Regions from separate parts of the Hydrogenophaga sp. T2 genome, predicted to be linked through region 2. Evidence: riboswitches for the same ligand, from Rfam matches in the RefSeq annotation. Region 2 holds a riboswitch; the other holds the start of a gene.
What was found. Region 2 has a riboswitch for thiamine pyrophosphate ahead of WDZ95_RS17585 (TonB-dependent siderophore receptor). Riboswitches for the same ligand answer to the same signal wherever they lie in the genome.
Positions count from the first base shown of each region.

Region 1: it holds a riboswitch for thiamine pyrophosphate, as region 2 does, so the genes downstream of both, thiC (phosphomethylpyrimidine synthase ThiC) here and WDZ95_RS17585 (TonB-dependent siderophore receptor) in region 2, are expected to answer to the same signal.

Region 1 covers NZ_JBBHZJ010000009.1:212,659-219,528, forward strand. The annotation lists gene WDZ95_RS19850 (FAD-dependent oxidoreductase) at 1-248, opposite strand, end outside; gene thiC (phosphomethylpyrimidine synthase ThiC) at 245-2,110, opposite strand; TPP riboswitch at 2,221-2,334, opposite strand; gene WDZ95_RS19860 (GntR family transcriptional regulator) at 2,368-3,018, opposite strand; gene WDZ95_RS19865 (TRAP transporter small permease) at 3,129-3,659, shown strand; gene WDZ95_RS19870 (TRAP transporter large permease) at 3,676-4,965, shown strand; gene WDZ95_RS19875 (DctP family TRAP transporter solute-binding subunit) at 5,004-6,017, shown strand; gene WDZ95_RS19880 (C-terminal binding protein) at 6,014-6,870, shown strand, end outside.
Region 2 covers NZ_JBBHZJ010000007.1:259,101-265,970, forward strand. The annotation lists gene WDZ95_RS17555 (DUF934 domain-containing protein) at 1-192, shown strand, start outside; gene WDZ95_RS17560 (phosphoadenylyl-sulfate reductase) at 203-940, shown strand; gene cysD (sulfate adenylyltransferase subunit CysD) at 937-1,923, shown strand; gene WDZ95_RS17570 (sulfate adenylyltransferase subunit 1) at 1,923-3,227, shown strand; gene fdxA (ferredoxin FdxA) at 3,273-3,602, shown strand; gene WDZ95_RS17580 (NAD(P)/FAD-dependent oxidoreductase) at 3,604-4,656, shown strand; TPP riboswitch at 4,688-4,790, shown strand; gene WDZ95_RS17585 (TonB-dependent siderophore receptor) at 4,860-6,870, shown strand, end outside.

The sequences.
Region 1 (6,870 bases), on a different contig from region 2:
CGCCAGCCGAGCCGCGCGATGCGCGCATCGGCGTGGTCGAGTTCAGCGATGGGACTGAGCATGCCTGCGGCGCTGAAGCCCGCCGCGCCGGAACGCCGGCCTGGGGAACCCCCACCTGTATGGGCCAGGGGCGGTGGACACGGGCCGTCGGCGGGATCGAACACGCTCACCGAATGCCCGGCATGCGCGAGCCGCCAGGCCATGAGCCGGCCGGCGACACCCGCACCCGCAATGGCGATGCGGCTCATGATTGCCGAAGCGTGTCCACCGGCACGTAGAACGCGCCGCCCGCGGCCTTGAACTCGGCCGACTTCTCGGCCATGCCGCGCTCGGCGTACTCGCGCACGTCCTGCGTGATCTTCATCGAGCAGAACTTGGGGCCGCACATGGAGCAGAAGTGCGCTTCCTTGCTCGAGTCCTTGGGCAGGGTCTCGTCGTGGTAGGCCTCGGCGGTGTCGGGGTCGAGCCCGAGCGCGAACTGGTCGCGCCAGCGGAACTCGAAGCGCGCCTTGCTCATGGCGTCGTCGCGCGCGCGTGCGCCCGGGTGGCCTTTGGCGATGTCGGCCGCGTGGGCCGCGATCTTGTAGGCGATGATGCCCTGCTTGACGTCGTCGCGGTCGGGCAGGCCCAGGTGTTCCTTGGGCGTCACGTAGCACAGCATGGCCGTGCCCATCCAGCCGATCATGGCCGCGCCGATCGCGCTGGCGATGTGGTCGTAGCCCGGCGCGATGTCGATGGTGAGCGGGCCCAGCGTGTAAAAGGGCGCTTCGTGGCAGTGCTTGAGCTGCTCGTCCATGTTGGCCTGGATCAGGTGCATGGGCACGTGGCCGGGGCCTTCGATCATGGTCTGCACATCGTGCTTCCAGGCGATCTGCGTGAGTTCGCCCAGCGTGCGCAGCTCGGCGAACTGGGCCTCGTCGTTGGCGTCGGCGCCGCTGCCGGGGCGCAGGCCGTCGCCGAGCGAGAAGCTCACGTCGTAGGCCTTCATGATCTCGCAGATCTCTTCGAAGTGCGTGTAGAGGAAGTTCTCCCGGTGGTGGGTGATGCACCACTTGGCGAGGATGGAGCCGCCGCGCGAGACGATGCCGGTGCGCCGCTTGGTGGTGAGCGGAATGAAGGGCAGGCGCAGGCCCGCGTGGATGGTGAAGTAGTCCACGCCTTGCTCGGCCTGCTCGATCAGCGTGTCGCGGAACACCGCCCAGCTCAGGTCTTCGGCCACGCCGCCCACTTTTTCGAGCGCCTGGTAGATCGGCACCGTGCCGATGGGCACGGGTGAATTGCGCACGATCCAATCGCGCGTGGTGTGGATGTTCCTGCCCGTGGACAGGTCCATCACCGTGTCGCCGCCCCAGCGGATCGACCACACGAGTTTTTCGACTTCTTCCTCGATGCTCGAGGTGACCGCCGAGTTGCCGATGTTGGCGTTGATCTTCACCCCGAAGTTGCGGCCGATGGCCATGGGCTCGAGCTCGGGGTGGTTGATGTTGGCGGGAATGATCGCGCGCCCGCGTGCCACCTCGTCGCGCACGAACTCGGGCGTGATCCGCTCGGGGATGTGCGCGCCCATCGGGTTGCCGCGCAGGCGCGCCTCGCGCTCGGCGTCGCCCAGGTACTCGTGCATCCAGTCGCGGCGGCCGTTCTCGCGGATCGCCACGTACTCCATCTCGGGCGTCACGATGCCCTGCCGCGCGTAGTGCATCTGGGTCACGTTGCGGCCGGTCCGGGCGCGGCGCGGCGTGCGCTGCAGCGCCGCGGCCTCGGCGCGCAGCGCGGCGAGGCGCTCGGCCGCACTTGAATTCGGGGCCTCGTGCTTCGCACCATCGTCGAGCGCCTGGCGTTCACGGCCCGCGTAGGCCTCGGTGTCGCCGCGGGCGTCGATCCAGGCCGCGCGCACCGGCGCCAGGCCCTGGCGCACGTCGATCTGCGCCGTGGGGTCGGTGTAGGGGCCCGAGGTGTCGTAGACCGTCACGCGCTCGCCGTTGGTGAGCGCGATCTCGCGCATGGGCACGCGCACACCCGGCAGTGAGCCGGGCACGAAAACCTTGGTCGAGGCGGGAAAGGGCTCGCGCGTGAGCGTGAGCAGCGGGGCAAAGGGGTCGGGGGCGTTCATGGCGGTCTCCAGAGGGCGGGCAAACACGGCGGGGTGTCTGCTCCGGAGGACCGCCAACCAGGGCGCGCCACGGGCCCTGCGCCCACCAAGGGCCTGGCCATGACACGCCCGGTATGGGCATGCGCTCTTCTTTCGCCGGTACTAGCCGGATCAAGTTCACGGGTTCGGCTTCACAGCCATCTCAGCGCGGGCCTTTGCAGGCCGGTGCACCCCGGAGCAGCGCGCAGTGTACGCCGCGCTTGCGGGGTGGCGTCAAGTCAGGCCTTGCCGCAGGCCTGCAGGTAGCGCGGCTCGTTCTCGAGCACGTGGCCGCGCAGCAGCGCCGCGGCCTTGTCGGCATCCTGCGCTTCCACGGCGTCGACCAGCACCTGGTGGCTCGACACCGCGTTGCTGATCGGCGAGCGATGCCGCAGCGCGGTGAGCTGGTGGCGCAGCAGTTCGTAGCTCGCGCGCAGGTACTGGTTGTCGCAGCACTCGAAGAAGGCGTGGTGGAAATTCATGTCGATGCGCGCCAGGGCCGGCAGGTCTTTGGCGCGCTCGGCCACCTTCATCTCCTTCACGCACTGCGCCATGCGCTGCAGCAGCGCCTGCGGGTGCGTGGCCATGGCCTCACGCAGCGCCTCGATCTCGACCATGGCGCGGAACTGCAGCAGGTGTGCGAGCTGCTGCGGCGACAGCGTGAACACGAAGGTGCCGCGCTGCGGATGGATCTCGACCAGGCCCTGCGACTGCAGACGCACCAGCGCTTCGCGCACCGGCGTCTTGCTCACGCCCATGCGCGCCGCGAGCTGCGCCTCCGAAACCTGTTCGCCCAGCTTCAGGTCGCCCGTGACGATGGCCTCGCGGATGCGTTCGCCCACCACATCGGTGAGCAGGCGGGGGCGTTGCAGTTCAAGGGCGGCGTTCATGGGGATGAGGCTCGTGAGGCCGCGAGTATAGGGTTATTGCTGATTTGAGATCTGAGATATCAGATACGATAGCCGACACCGCGTCAAGCAGAACAACCCGGAGACACGCCTTGAGCTCCCCGCCTTCCGCCGCGCCCGCGCATCCGCTGGCGCGCGCTTTCCTCGCCGCCAACCGCTGGGCGCTGATCGGCCTTCTCGGTGTGATGGCCGTGCTGGTCATCGGCAATGTGATCACGCGCTACGCGTTCGGCCATTCCTATCCCTGGGTGGAAGAGGCCACGCGCTACATGATGATCTGGGCCGCCTTCCTCGGCGCCGGTCCTGCGCTGCGCGTGGGCGGGCACATCGCGATCGACACCTTGCAGGTGGCGCTGCCGCCCGCGCTGGCGCGCCTGCTGCGCGCCCTCATCGTGCTCATCGTGGCGGCCACGCTGGCCCTGGTGCTGTGGCTGGGCATCGAATACGTGGACTTCGCCTGGTACCAGGAGTCGCCCGTGCTGGGCTGGTCGCTCGGCAAGGTCTACCTCGCGCTGCCGCTGGGCGCGGCGCTGATGCTGGTGCACCTGGCCATGGTGGCGCGGCGCTGGATTGTCCAGGGCGAATGGGAGCGGGTCGAGGGCTTCGACCCCCAGGCCCTCTGAGCACGGAGCACGCACGATGACGACCGTTCTCGGCCTGGTGTTTCTCGCCCTCATGGTGCTGGGCGCACCCATCGCCTTCGCCATGCTCATCGCCGGCCTCGTGGCCGTGTGGCTCAAGCCCGGCCTGAGCGAACTGGTGGTGATGCAGAACCTCTTCAGCGGCCTCGACAGCTTCCCGTTGATGGCCATTCCCTTCTTCATCCTCGCGGCCGAGCTCATGACCGGCGGTGCGCTCACCGACGTGCTGCTCAGGTTCGCCGCGCGGCTCGTGGGCATGCGCCGCGGCGGCCTGGGCCACGCCAACATCCTCACGCTCACCTTCTTCTCGGGCATCAGCGGCTCGGCGCTGGCCGACGCCGCAGGCCCGGGCGCCATGCTGATCAAGATGATGCGCAAGGCCGGCTACCAGGACGCGTACGCGGCCGCGCTCACCGCGAGCACCGCCATTGTGGGACCCATCATCCCGCCCTCGATCATCATGATCGTCTACGCGCTGACCGACACCAGCGTGACCATCACCGGCCTGTTCCTGGCGGGCGTGGTGCCGGGCTTTCTGATCGCGCTCTCGCTCATGGTGGTCAACCACTGGATCAGCGTGAAGCGCGACTACCGATCTTCGCCCGACCTGATCGACCCTGCGCCGCTGCTGCGCCTGTTCTGGCGCGCGCTGCCCGCGCTCATGCTGCCGGTGATCATCCTGGGCGGCATCCACCTGGGCATCTTCACGCCCACCGAGGCTTCGGCCGCCGCGGTGCTCTACGCGCTGATCGTGGGCCGCTACGTGTACGGCACGCTGCGCTGGTCCATGCTGCCCGACATCCTGTTCCGCTCGGCGCTGATGACCGCGTCCATCCTGTTCATCGTCGCGACCTCGGCGGTGTTCGCGTGGGTGCTCACGGTGGGTCAGATCCCGCAGCAGATGGCGGCCTGGATCGCGGGCATGCAGCTCTCGCCGATCGAGCTGCTGATCGCGATCAACGTGCTGTTGCTGCTCGTGGGCATCTTCATCGAGCCGCTGCCGGGCGTGATGATCATGGTGCCCATCCTCGCACCGCTGGCCGAGGCCGCGGGCCTGAACCCGCTGCACTTCGCGATCGTGGTGATCGTGAACCTCACGCTGGGCATGGTCACCCCGCCCGTGGGCGGCCTGCTGTTCGTCACTTCGGCCGTCTCGGGCGTGCGCATGGGCCCCATGGTGCGCGAGATGGCGCCCATGCTGGCGGCGCTGTTCACCGTGCTCGCGCTGCTCACCTTCGTGCCCGCTTTCTCCACCTGGCTGCCCAACCTGCTGGGCTACGCCCACTGACCCTTCCCCCAAGACCCACCACCGCAAGGAGACATCCCGTGAAACTGCACCGCAAGCACTTCCTGACCGCCGTGGCCGCCGCTGCGCTGGCCTTCGGCGCCGGCCCGGCCTTCGCGCAGAAGGTGCTCAAGTACACGCACTTCCAGCCCGCGGGCAACGACCAGCCCAAGCACGCCGCCGCGCTCGCCTTCAAGGAGCACGTGGAGAAGGCCACCAACGGCTCGATCAAGGTCGAGCTCTACCCCGCGGGCCAGCTCGGTCCCGCGCAGCAGGTCATGGAAGGCCTGCGCCTGGGCTCGGTGGAGCTCGCCGTGGTGCACGACGGCGGCATCCCCGGCGTCTACAAGACCTTCAACATCTTCGGCCTGCCCTTTCTGTTCAACGACCACGCGCACGCCTACGCGGTGCTCGACGGCAAGTTCGGCCAGGAGCTGGCAGAAGACATGCGCAAGCGCACGGGCATCCGCCTGATGGGCTACGCGGACAACGGCATCCGGCACTTCACCAACAGCAAGCGCGCCATCCGCACGCCCGAGGACATGAAGGGCCTGAAGATCCGCGTGCAGCCCAGCCCGGTGTTCGTGAAGCTGGTCGAATCGCTGGGCGCGAGCCCGACCGCGATCGATTGGGGCGAGCTGCCCGCTGCGCTCGCGCAGGGCACGGCCGATGGCCAGGAGAACGGCGTCACCAACATCATGGCGGCCAGCCTGTTCCAGCACCAGAAGCACATCACGCTCGACGGCCACGTATACAGCCTGCACGCCTACATGGTGAGCGAGCGCTTCTTCAACGGCCTGAGTGCCGCGGAGAAGCAAGCCGTGACCGAGGGGGTGGACAAGGCCAAGAAGATCCACCGCGACATGACGCGCGCGCAGGACCTCTCGGCCAAGAAGGTGCTGACCGAGAAGGGCATGACGGTGACCGAGCTCACGCCGGCCGAGATCGACCGCTTCCGCAAGGTCGCCCAGCCCGTGGTGCGCGCCTACCTCGAAGCCGAGGTGAGCAAGGAGTGGACCGAGAAGCTGCTGCAGGCCGCGGCGACCACCAAGTGAGCGGGCGTCCGACCCTCGACCGCCTGGTGGTGGCCCTGGACGACGGCTACGCCGCTTACGACCAGGAAGAGGCGCTGCTGGCCGAGGTGGGCGCGCGCTTCGAGCTGCGCCCCTGCCGCCGCAACGAAGACGCGGCCATCGCCTCGGTGGCCGACGCCGACGTGCTGCTGGTGCGCGAGTCGCCGGTGACGCGGCGCGTGCTCGAGGCCGCGCCGCGCTGCCGCGCGGTGATCCGCTACGGCATCGGCGTGGACAACATCGACCAGGCCGCCGCGCGCGAGCGCCGCATTGCGGTGGCCAACGTGCCCGACTACGGCACCGACGAGGTCAGCTCGCAGGCCGTGGCGCTCGCGCTCGCGGTTTCGCGCCGCATCGGCCTGCACGACGCCGAGGTGCGCGCGGGCCGCTGGTCCACCGGCGTGCTGCAGCCCATGTACCGGCTGCGCGGCCGCACCCTGGGCCTGGTGGGCTTCGGCCGCATCGCGCGCATGACGCTGGACAAGCTCGCGGGCTTCGGCTTCGGCCGCGTGCTGGTGCACGACCCCAAGAGCGAGCTGCCCGCGGGCGTGCAGCGCGTGGACATGGACACGCTGTGTGCCGAGGCCGATGTGATCTCGCTGCACGCGCCGCTCAACGAACACACGCGCCACCTGCTCGATGCGCGCCGCATCGGCCTGATGCGGCCCACCGCCATCGTGGTGAACACCGCGCGCGGCGGGCTGGTCGACGCGCAGGCGCTGTACGAAGCGCTGCGCGAGCGCCGCATCCTGGGCGCGGGACTCGATGTGTTCGAGCAGGAGCCGCCGGGCGCGCACCCCATCTTCACGCTGGACAACGTGGTGGTGACCAACCA
Region 2 (6,870 bases):
ATCCGCGCCACCGGCGACGTGCTGATCGACCAGGTGCTGCAGATGCAGCGCAGCGGCTTCACGCAGGCCGTGCTGGCCGCGGGCCAGGACCTGGCCCACGCGCGGCGCCTGCTCGCGCACTACCCCGGCTTCTACCAGGGCGATGCGGTGCACACCGCGCCGCAAACCGCCGCATCAGCCGCCGCCGCCTGAGGACCGCCCCATGAGCGCCATCGACCTCTACGACCGCCCCTCGGCCGATTTCGACACCAAGGTGCAGCGCGCCATGGCACTGCTGCAGGCGCAGGCCGCGCTGCACCCACGGCTGACGCAGGCATCCAGCCTGGGCGCCGAAGACATGGTGGTCACGCACCTGATCCACCTGGCCGGCATCGAGGCCAGCGTGTTCGTGCTCGACACCGGCAAGCTGCACGCCGAGACCCTGGCGCTGATCCCGCGGATCGAGCAGCGCTACGCCACCACCGTGCGCGTGTTCCGCCCGCAGCACGAAGCCGTGGTGCACTTCGTGCGCCAGAACGGCGACGACGCGATGTACCGCAGCATCGAGCTGCGCAAGGCCTGCTGCGACGTGCGCAAGATGGAGCCGCTGGCGCGCGCCCTCGACGGCCACGACGGCTGGATCACCGGCCTGCGCCGCGAGCAGTCGAACGCACGCGCCGACGTGGGCGAGGTGGTGCAGGAGCCCGCGCGCGTGAAGCTCAACCCCCTGGTCGACTGGACCTGGGGCGATGTGTGGCATTTCATCGCCACGCACCAGCTGCCCTACAACGAACTGCACGACCGCTTCTTCCCCAGCATCGGCTGCGAGCCCTGCACCCGCGCCATCAGCGTCGGCGAGGACTTCCGCGCCGGCCGCTGGTGGTGGGAGCAGGAAAGCGCCAAGGAATGCGGCCTGCATGTGCAAGCCGCCGTGTCCTCTCTTGATCGGACCCCCGCATGAACGCCCGCACCGAACCCGCCGTGGTCGAAACCGCCCTTTTGCACGATTCGCACGATTCGCACGAGATGCAGGCCTCGGCCCACCAGCTGAGCAACGCCCACCTCGACGCGCTCGAAGAGGAAACCATCTTCATCCTGCGCGAAGTGGCCGGCGCCTTCGAACGCCCCGCGCTGCTGTTCTCGGGCGGCAAGGACTCGCTGGTGATGCTCAAGTGCGCCGAGAAGGCCTTTGGCGCGGGCCGCATCCCCTACCCGCTGCTGATGATCGACACCGGCCACAACTTCCCCGAGGTGACCGACTTCCGCGACCAGCGCGCCCAGGAGCTCGGCGCCGAGCTGATCGTGCGCAGCGTGGAAGACTCGATGAAGCGCGGCACGGTGCGCCTGGCCCACCCGGGCGAGAGCCGCAACGTGCACCAGTCGGTCACGCTGCTCGAAGCCATCGAGGAATTCCGCTTCGACGCGCTGATCGGCGGCGCGCGCCGCGACGAGGAAAAGGCGCGTGCCAAGGAGCGCATCTTTTCGCACCGCGACAGCTTCGGCCAGTGGCAGCCCAAGGCCCAGCGCCCCGAGCTCTGGACCCTGTTCAACACCCGGCTGCACCCCGGCGAGCACTTCCGCGTGTTCCCCATCAGCAACTGGACCGAGCTCGACGTGTGGCAGTACATCGCGCGCGAAAACATCGCCCTGCCCTCGATCTACTACACGCACCGCCGCGAAGTGGTGGACCGCCGCGGCCTGCTCGTGCCGGTGACCGAACTCACCCCGCCGCGCGAGGGCGAGCGGGTGGAGCTGCGCGACGTGCGTTTCCGCACCGTGGGCGACATCACCTGCACCTGCCCGGTGGAGAGCACCGCCGCGACGCCCCAGGACATCGTGATCGAGACCCTGGCCGCCGAGGTCAGCGAGCGCGGCGCCACGCGCATGGACGACAAGACCAGCGACGCCTCGATGGAGCGCCGCAAGAAAGAGGGCTACTTCTGATGAGCACCGCCACCGCCACCCCCGTCGCCGACGACACCCGCGCCGCGCTGCGCCTGATCACCTGCGGCAGCGTCGACGACGGCAAAAGCACGCTGATCGGCCGCCTGCTGGTGGACAGCAAGGCCGTGCTGCAGGACCACCTGGCCGGCGTGCAGCGCCAGGGCCAGACCGACCTTGCCCTGCTCACCGACGGCCTGTCGGCCGAGCGCGAGCAAGGCATCACTATCGACGTGGCCTACCGCTACTTCAGCACCGAGGCGCGCAAGTTCATCATTGGCGACGCACCCGGCCACGAGCAGTACACGCGCAACATGGTCACGGCCGCGAGCAGCGCCGACGCCGCGGTGGTGCTGGTCGACGCCACCAAGCTCGACTGGCGCAACCCCGCGCTCGCGCTGCTGCCGCAGACGCGCCGCCACAGCCTGCTGCTCAAGCTGCTGCGTGTGCCCTCCGTGGTGTTCGCGGTGAACAAGCTCGACGCCGTGGAAGACAGCGCCCTGGCCTTCGCGCACATCGGTGCCGCGTTGCGCGCCTTCGCCGAGCAGGCCGAACTCGCCTTCAAGGCCGTGGTGCCGGTATCGGCCCTCAAGGGCTGGAACGTGGTCGACGGCCCCGAGGCCGCCGGCTGGTGCGGCTACCAGGGCCCCACGCTGCTCGAATGGCTCGAACAGCTGCCCGTGACCGCGCCCGACGCCGCGCTGCCGCTGGCCTTTCCGGTGCAGTGGGTGGAGAAGTTCTCGTCCTCGTCGGACACCTCGCAGGGCCGCCGCGTGTTCTGGGGCCGCGTGGCCGCGGGCACGCTCGCCGCGGGCCAGCGCGTGCGCGTGGCGCCCCACGGCCAGACCGCCGTCGTGGCCCAGGTGCTCGACCACGTGCGCCAGCCCGGCACCGTGGCCGCGGGCCACAGCGCGGGCATCGTGCTCGACCGCGAGCTCGACGTCTCGCGCGGCGACTGGCTGCTGGCCGTGGACGAGGCCGGCGAGTCGCTCGCGCCGCAGCGCGAGATCGCCGCCACCCTGGCCTGGCTCGACGACGAACCCCTGCTGCCCGGCCGCACCTACTGGGCGCTGCACGGCCACCGCTGGGTCAAGGCCAAGGTCAAGCGCATCGTGCACCAGCTCGACATCCACACCCTGGCCGAGCACGACGCCACCGAGCTGCCGCCCAACGCCATCGGCCACGTGGAGCTCGCGCTGCAGGAGCCGCTCGCGGTGCAGCCCTTCGTGCGCTCGCGCGCCCTCGGTGCGCTGGTGCTCGTGGACACCGCCAGCCACCGCACGGCCGCCGCGGTGCTGGTGCGCTGAGCCCGCCGTAAAATCGCTGTTTTCCGAATTCCCGCCCACCCCACCATGACCCACGTCGTCACCGAAGCCTGCATCCGCTGCAAATACACCGACTGCGTCGATGTCTGCCCCGTGGACTGCTTCCGCGAAGGTCCGAACTTCCTCACGATCGACCCCGACGAGTGCATCGATTGCGCGGTCTGCATCCCCGAGTGCCCGGTGAGCGCGATTTACGCCGAAGAAGACCTGCCCAAGGACCAGCTGCACATGACCGAGCTCAACGCCGAGCTCGCCAAGCTGCCCACCTGGAAGAGCATCACCAAGCGCAAGGCCCCGCTGCCCGACGCCGAGGCGTGGAAAGACCGCACCGGCAAGCTCGGCGAGCTGATCCGCTGAGATGTCCGACATTGCGCCGATCGAAACCGATGCCCTGGTGATCGGCGCCGGTCCGGCAGGCCTGTGGCAGGTGTTCCAGCTCGGCCTGCAGGGCATCGCGGCGCAGGTGATCGACGCCCTGCCGCACGTGGGTGGCCAGCTCGCCGAGCTCTACCCCGACAAACCCATCTACGACATCCCCGGCCTGCCGGTCTGCACCGGCCGTGAGCTGGTGCAGCGCCTGCAGCAGCAGGTGCGGCCGTTTGCGCCCACCCTGCACCTGGGGCAATCGGTGACCACGCTGCAGCGCGAGGCCGACCAGCGCTGGCGCGTGGCCACCAGCGCCGGCACCACCTTCCTCGCGCGCACCGTGTTCATCGCCGCGGGCGTGGGCGCGTTCCAGCCCAAGCGCCTCAAGCTCGAAGGCATCGAGGCCTTTGAGCCCGCCCAGGTGCAGCACCGCCTCGACGACCCCGCGGCCTTCGCGGGCCGGCACGTGGTGGTGCACGGCGGTGACGACCTCGCGATCGACTGGGCCCTGCGCCTGCTCGACAGCCCCGCCCCGCCCGCGCGCCTGAGCCTGCTGCACCGGCGCGAGGTGCTGGGCTCGGACGACCCGGCCGCGCTCGAACGCGTGCAGGCCGCGATCGCCGCAGGCCGCATCGCGCTCGTGGTGGGCCAGCCCACGGGCCTGCGCGCCCAGGCCGGGCGGCTGCAGGCGCTCGAGCTGCTCGACCCGCAAGGCCAGCCGCAAACCCTGGCGCTCGACCACCTGCTGGTGGCGCTGGGCCTGTCGCCCCGCCTGGGCCCGGTGGCCGACTGGGGCCTGGCCATGGAGCGCAAGCAGCTCGTGGTCCAGCCCGAGAGCTGCGAAACCAGCGAGGCGGGCCTGTTCGCGGTGGGCGACATCAACACCTACCCGGGCAAGAAGAAACTCATCCTCTGCGGCTTCCACGAGGCCACGCTCGCGGCCTTCGCCGCGGCCGCGGTGCTGCGCCCCGACGAGCGCCTGCCGCTGCAATACACCACCACCAGCCCCAGGCTCAAACGGCTGCTGGGCGTGGCGCCGGGCTAGGCCCGATACAATCCGCGCGCGTTTTCACCAACGCATCCGCTAGGGGTGTTGTGGCCTTCGCCGGCCGCGACTGAGAGAGTCCCTTCGAACCTGATTGAGGTAATCCTCGCGCAGGGAAGCAGCAGCGAAGCAGCCACCGCACGCCGTGCGGCCCCGGCCGCCCGCCACGCCCACCTGCCATGGACCGTCACCGGACCCACCACATGGCAACGCACAACCGATTCCGTCTGCTCCCCGTGGCCCTCGCGGCCGCGCTGTGCGCCACCGCGCACGCCCAGCCCGCCCAGCCCGCCCCGCGCGCCGACACCACGCTCGCGCCCGTCACCATCCGCAGCGCCGCGCAAGACGCCACGGCCGACGTCACCGGCTTCGGCGACCAGCCGCTGTCGTCGACCCCGGTGAGCGCCACCGTGGTCGGCAGCGATGCCATCGCCGACAGCGGCGCGCGCACGCTGCGCGACCTCTACCGCTTCGACAGCTCGGTGGGCGACGCCTACAACGCCGCGGGCTACTACGACTACGCGAGCGTGCGCGGCTTCGTGCTCGACCCGAGCTACAACTACCGCCGCGACGGCCTGCCCATCAGCGCCGAAACCAGCCTCTCGCTCGAACACCTCGAGCGCGTGGAGTTGCTCAAAGGCACCAGCGGCATCCAGGCCGGCACCAGCGCGCCCGGCGGCCTGTTCAACGCCGTGGTCAAGCGCCCCACCAACGAGCCGCTGCGCCGCCTGCGCGCCGAGGTCAACAGCAACGGCAATGCGCTCACCCACCTCGACCTGGGCGGCCGGCTCGCCGAAGGCGACTTCGGCTACCGCCTCAACCTCGCGGGCGAACGGCTCAAGGGCGAGGCGCGCGGCACCGAGGGCTGGCGCGGCCTGGCCGCGCTCGCGGTGGACGCGCGCCTCTCGCGCGACAGCCTGCTCGAAGCCGAGTTCGAACTCTCGCGCCGCCGCCAGCCCAGCGTGCCGGGCCTGAGCCTGCTCGGCAACACGCTGCCGCCGGCCGACCCCAAGATCAACATCAACACCCAGCCCTGGAGCCAGCCGGTGGACTTCCGCAACTTCAGCGGCAGCCTGCGCTATACCCAGGCCATCGACGCGCGCTGGAATTGGCAGGCCCAGCTCGGCACGCAGCGCCTGCGCACCGACGACTTCCTCGCCTACCCGTTCGGCTGCTTCGACGCCGGCAGCGGCACCTACTATGCCGACCGCTACTGCCCCAACGGCGACTTCGATCTCTACGACTTCCGCAGCCTCAACGAGAAGCGCAACACGACCGCCGCGCAGTGGCGCATCAACGGCCAGTTCGAGACCGGCGCCGTGGGCCACAAGCTCTCGGCCGGCGTGCTCACCAGCCGGCTGCGTGTGCGCGGCCAGCCCCAGGCCGACAACAACGCCGCCGTGGGCACCGGCAACCTGTTCACCCTGCCCGCGCTGCCCGCCGACCCGAGCTTCACCGACCCCTTCACCAACCGCAGCGAACGCAGCACCGAGTTCTTCGCCACCGACGTGATCCAGTGGACGCCCGCGCTGCAGACCTGGCTGGGCCTGCGCCACACGCGCCTGGACCGCCAGAGCGTGCGCACCGACGGCAGCCGCGTCACCGACTACAGCCAGGACTTCACCACGCCCTGGCTCGCCATGAGCGTGAAGCTCAGCCCGGTGCACACGGCCTATGCGAGCTGGGGCCAGGGCGTGGAGTCGGAGGTGGTGGCGGGCCGCGCGCGCTACACCAACAACGGCGAAGCCCTGCCCGCGCTCAAGAGTGACCAGTGGGAGATCGGCCTCAAGGCCGACGACGGCCGCTCGCGCTGGCACGCCACGCTGTTCAACGTGGCGCGCCCGGTGTCGGCCGACCGCCTCAACACCGGCGCCAGCTGCAGCGACAGCACGCCGGGCTCGTGCACGCGCGTGATCGATGGCGAAGCGCGCCACCGCGGCCTCGAACTCGGGGGCGGCCGCCGCAGCGGTGCGTGGTCGTACGACGCCAGCGTGACCTGGATCGACGCCGAACGCCGCGACTCGGTGCTCACGCCCGCGCTCAACGGCAAGCGCCCCACCAACGTGCCGCAATGGGTGCTGCGCGCCAACCTCGGCTACAGCGTGGCCGCGGTGCCGGGCCTGCGCCTGGGCGCGCACCTCTCGCACGAAGGCAACCGCACGGTGCTGCCCGACGAGTCGATCAAGATCCCGTCGTGGACGCGTGTGGACGCCT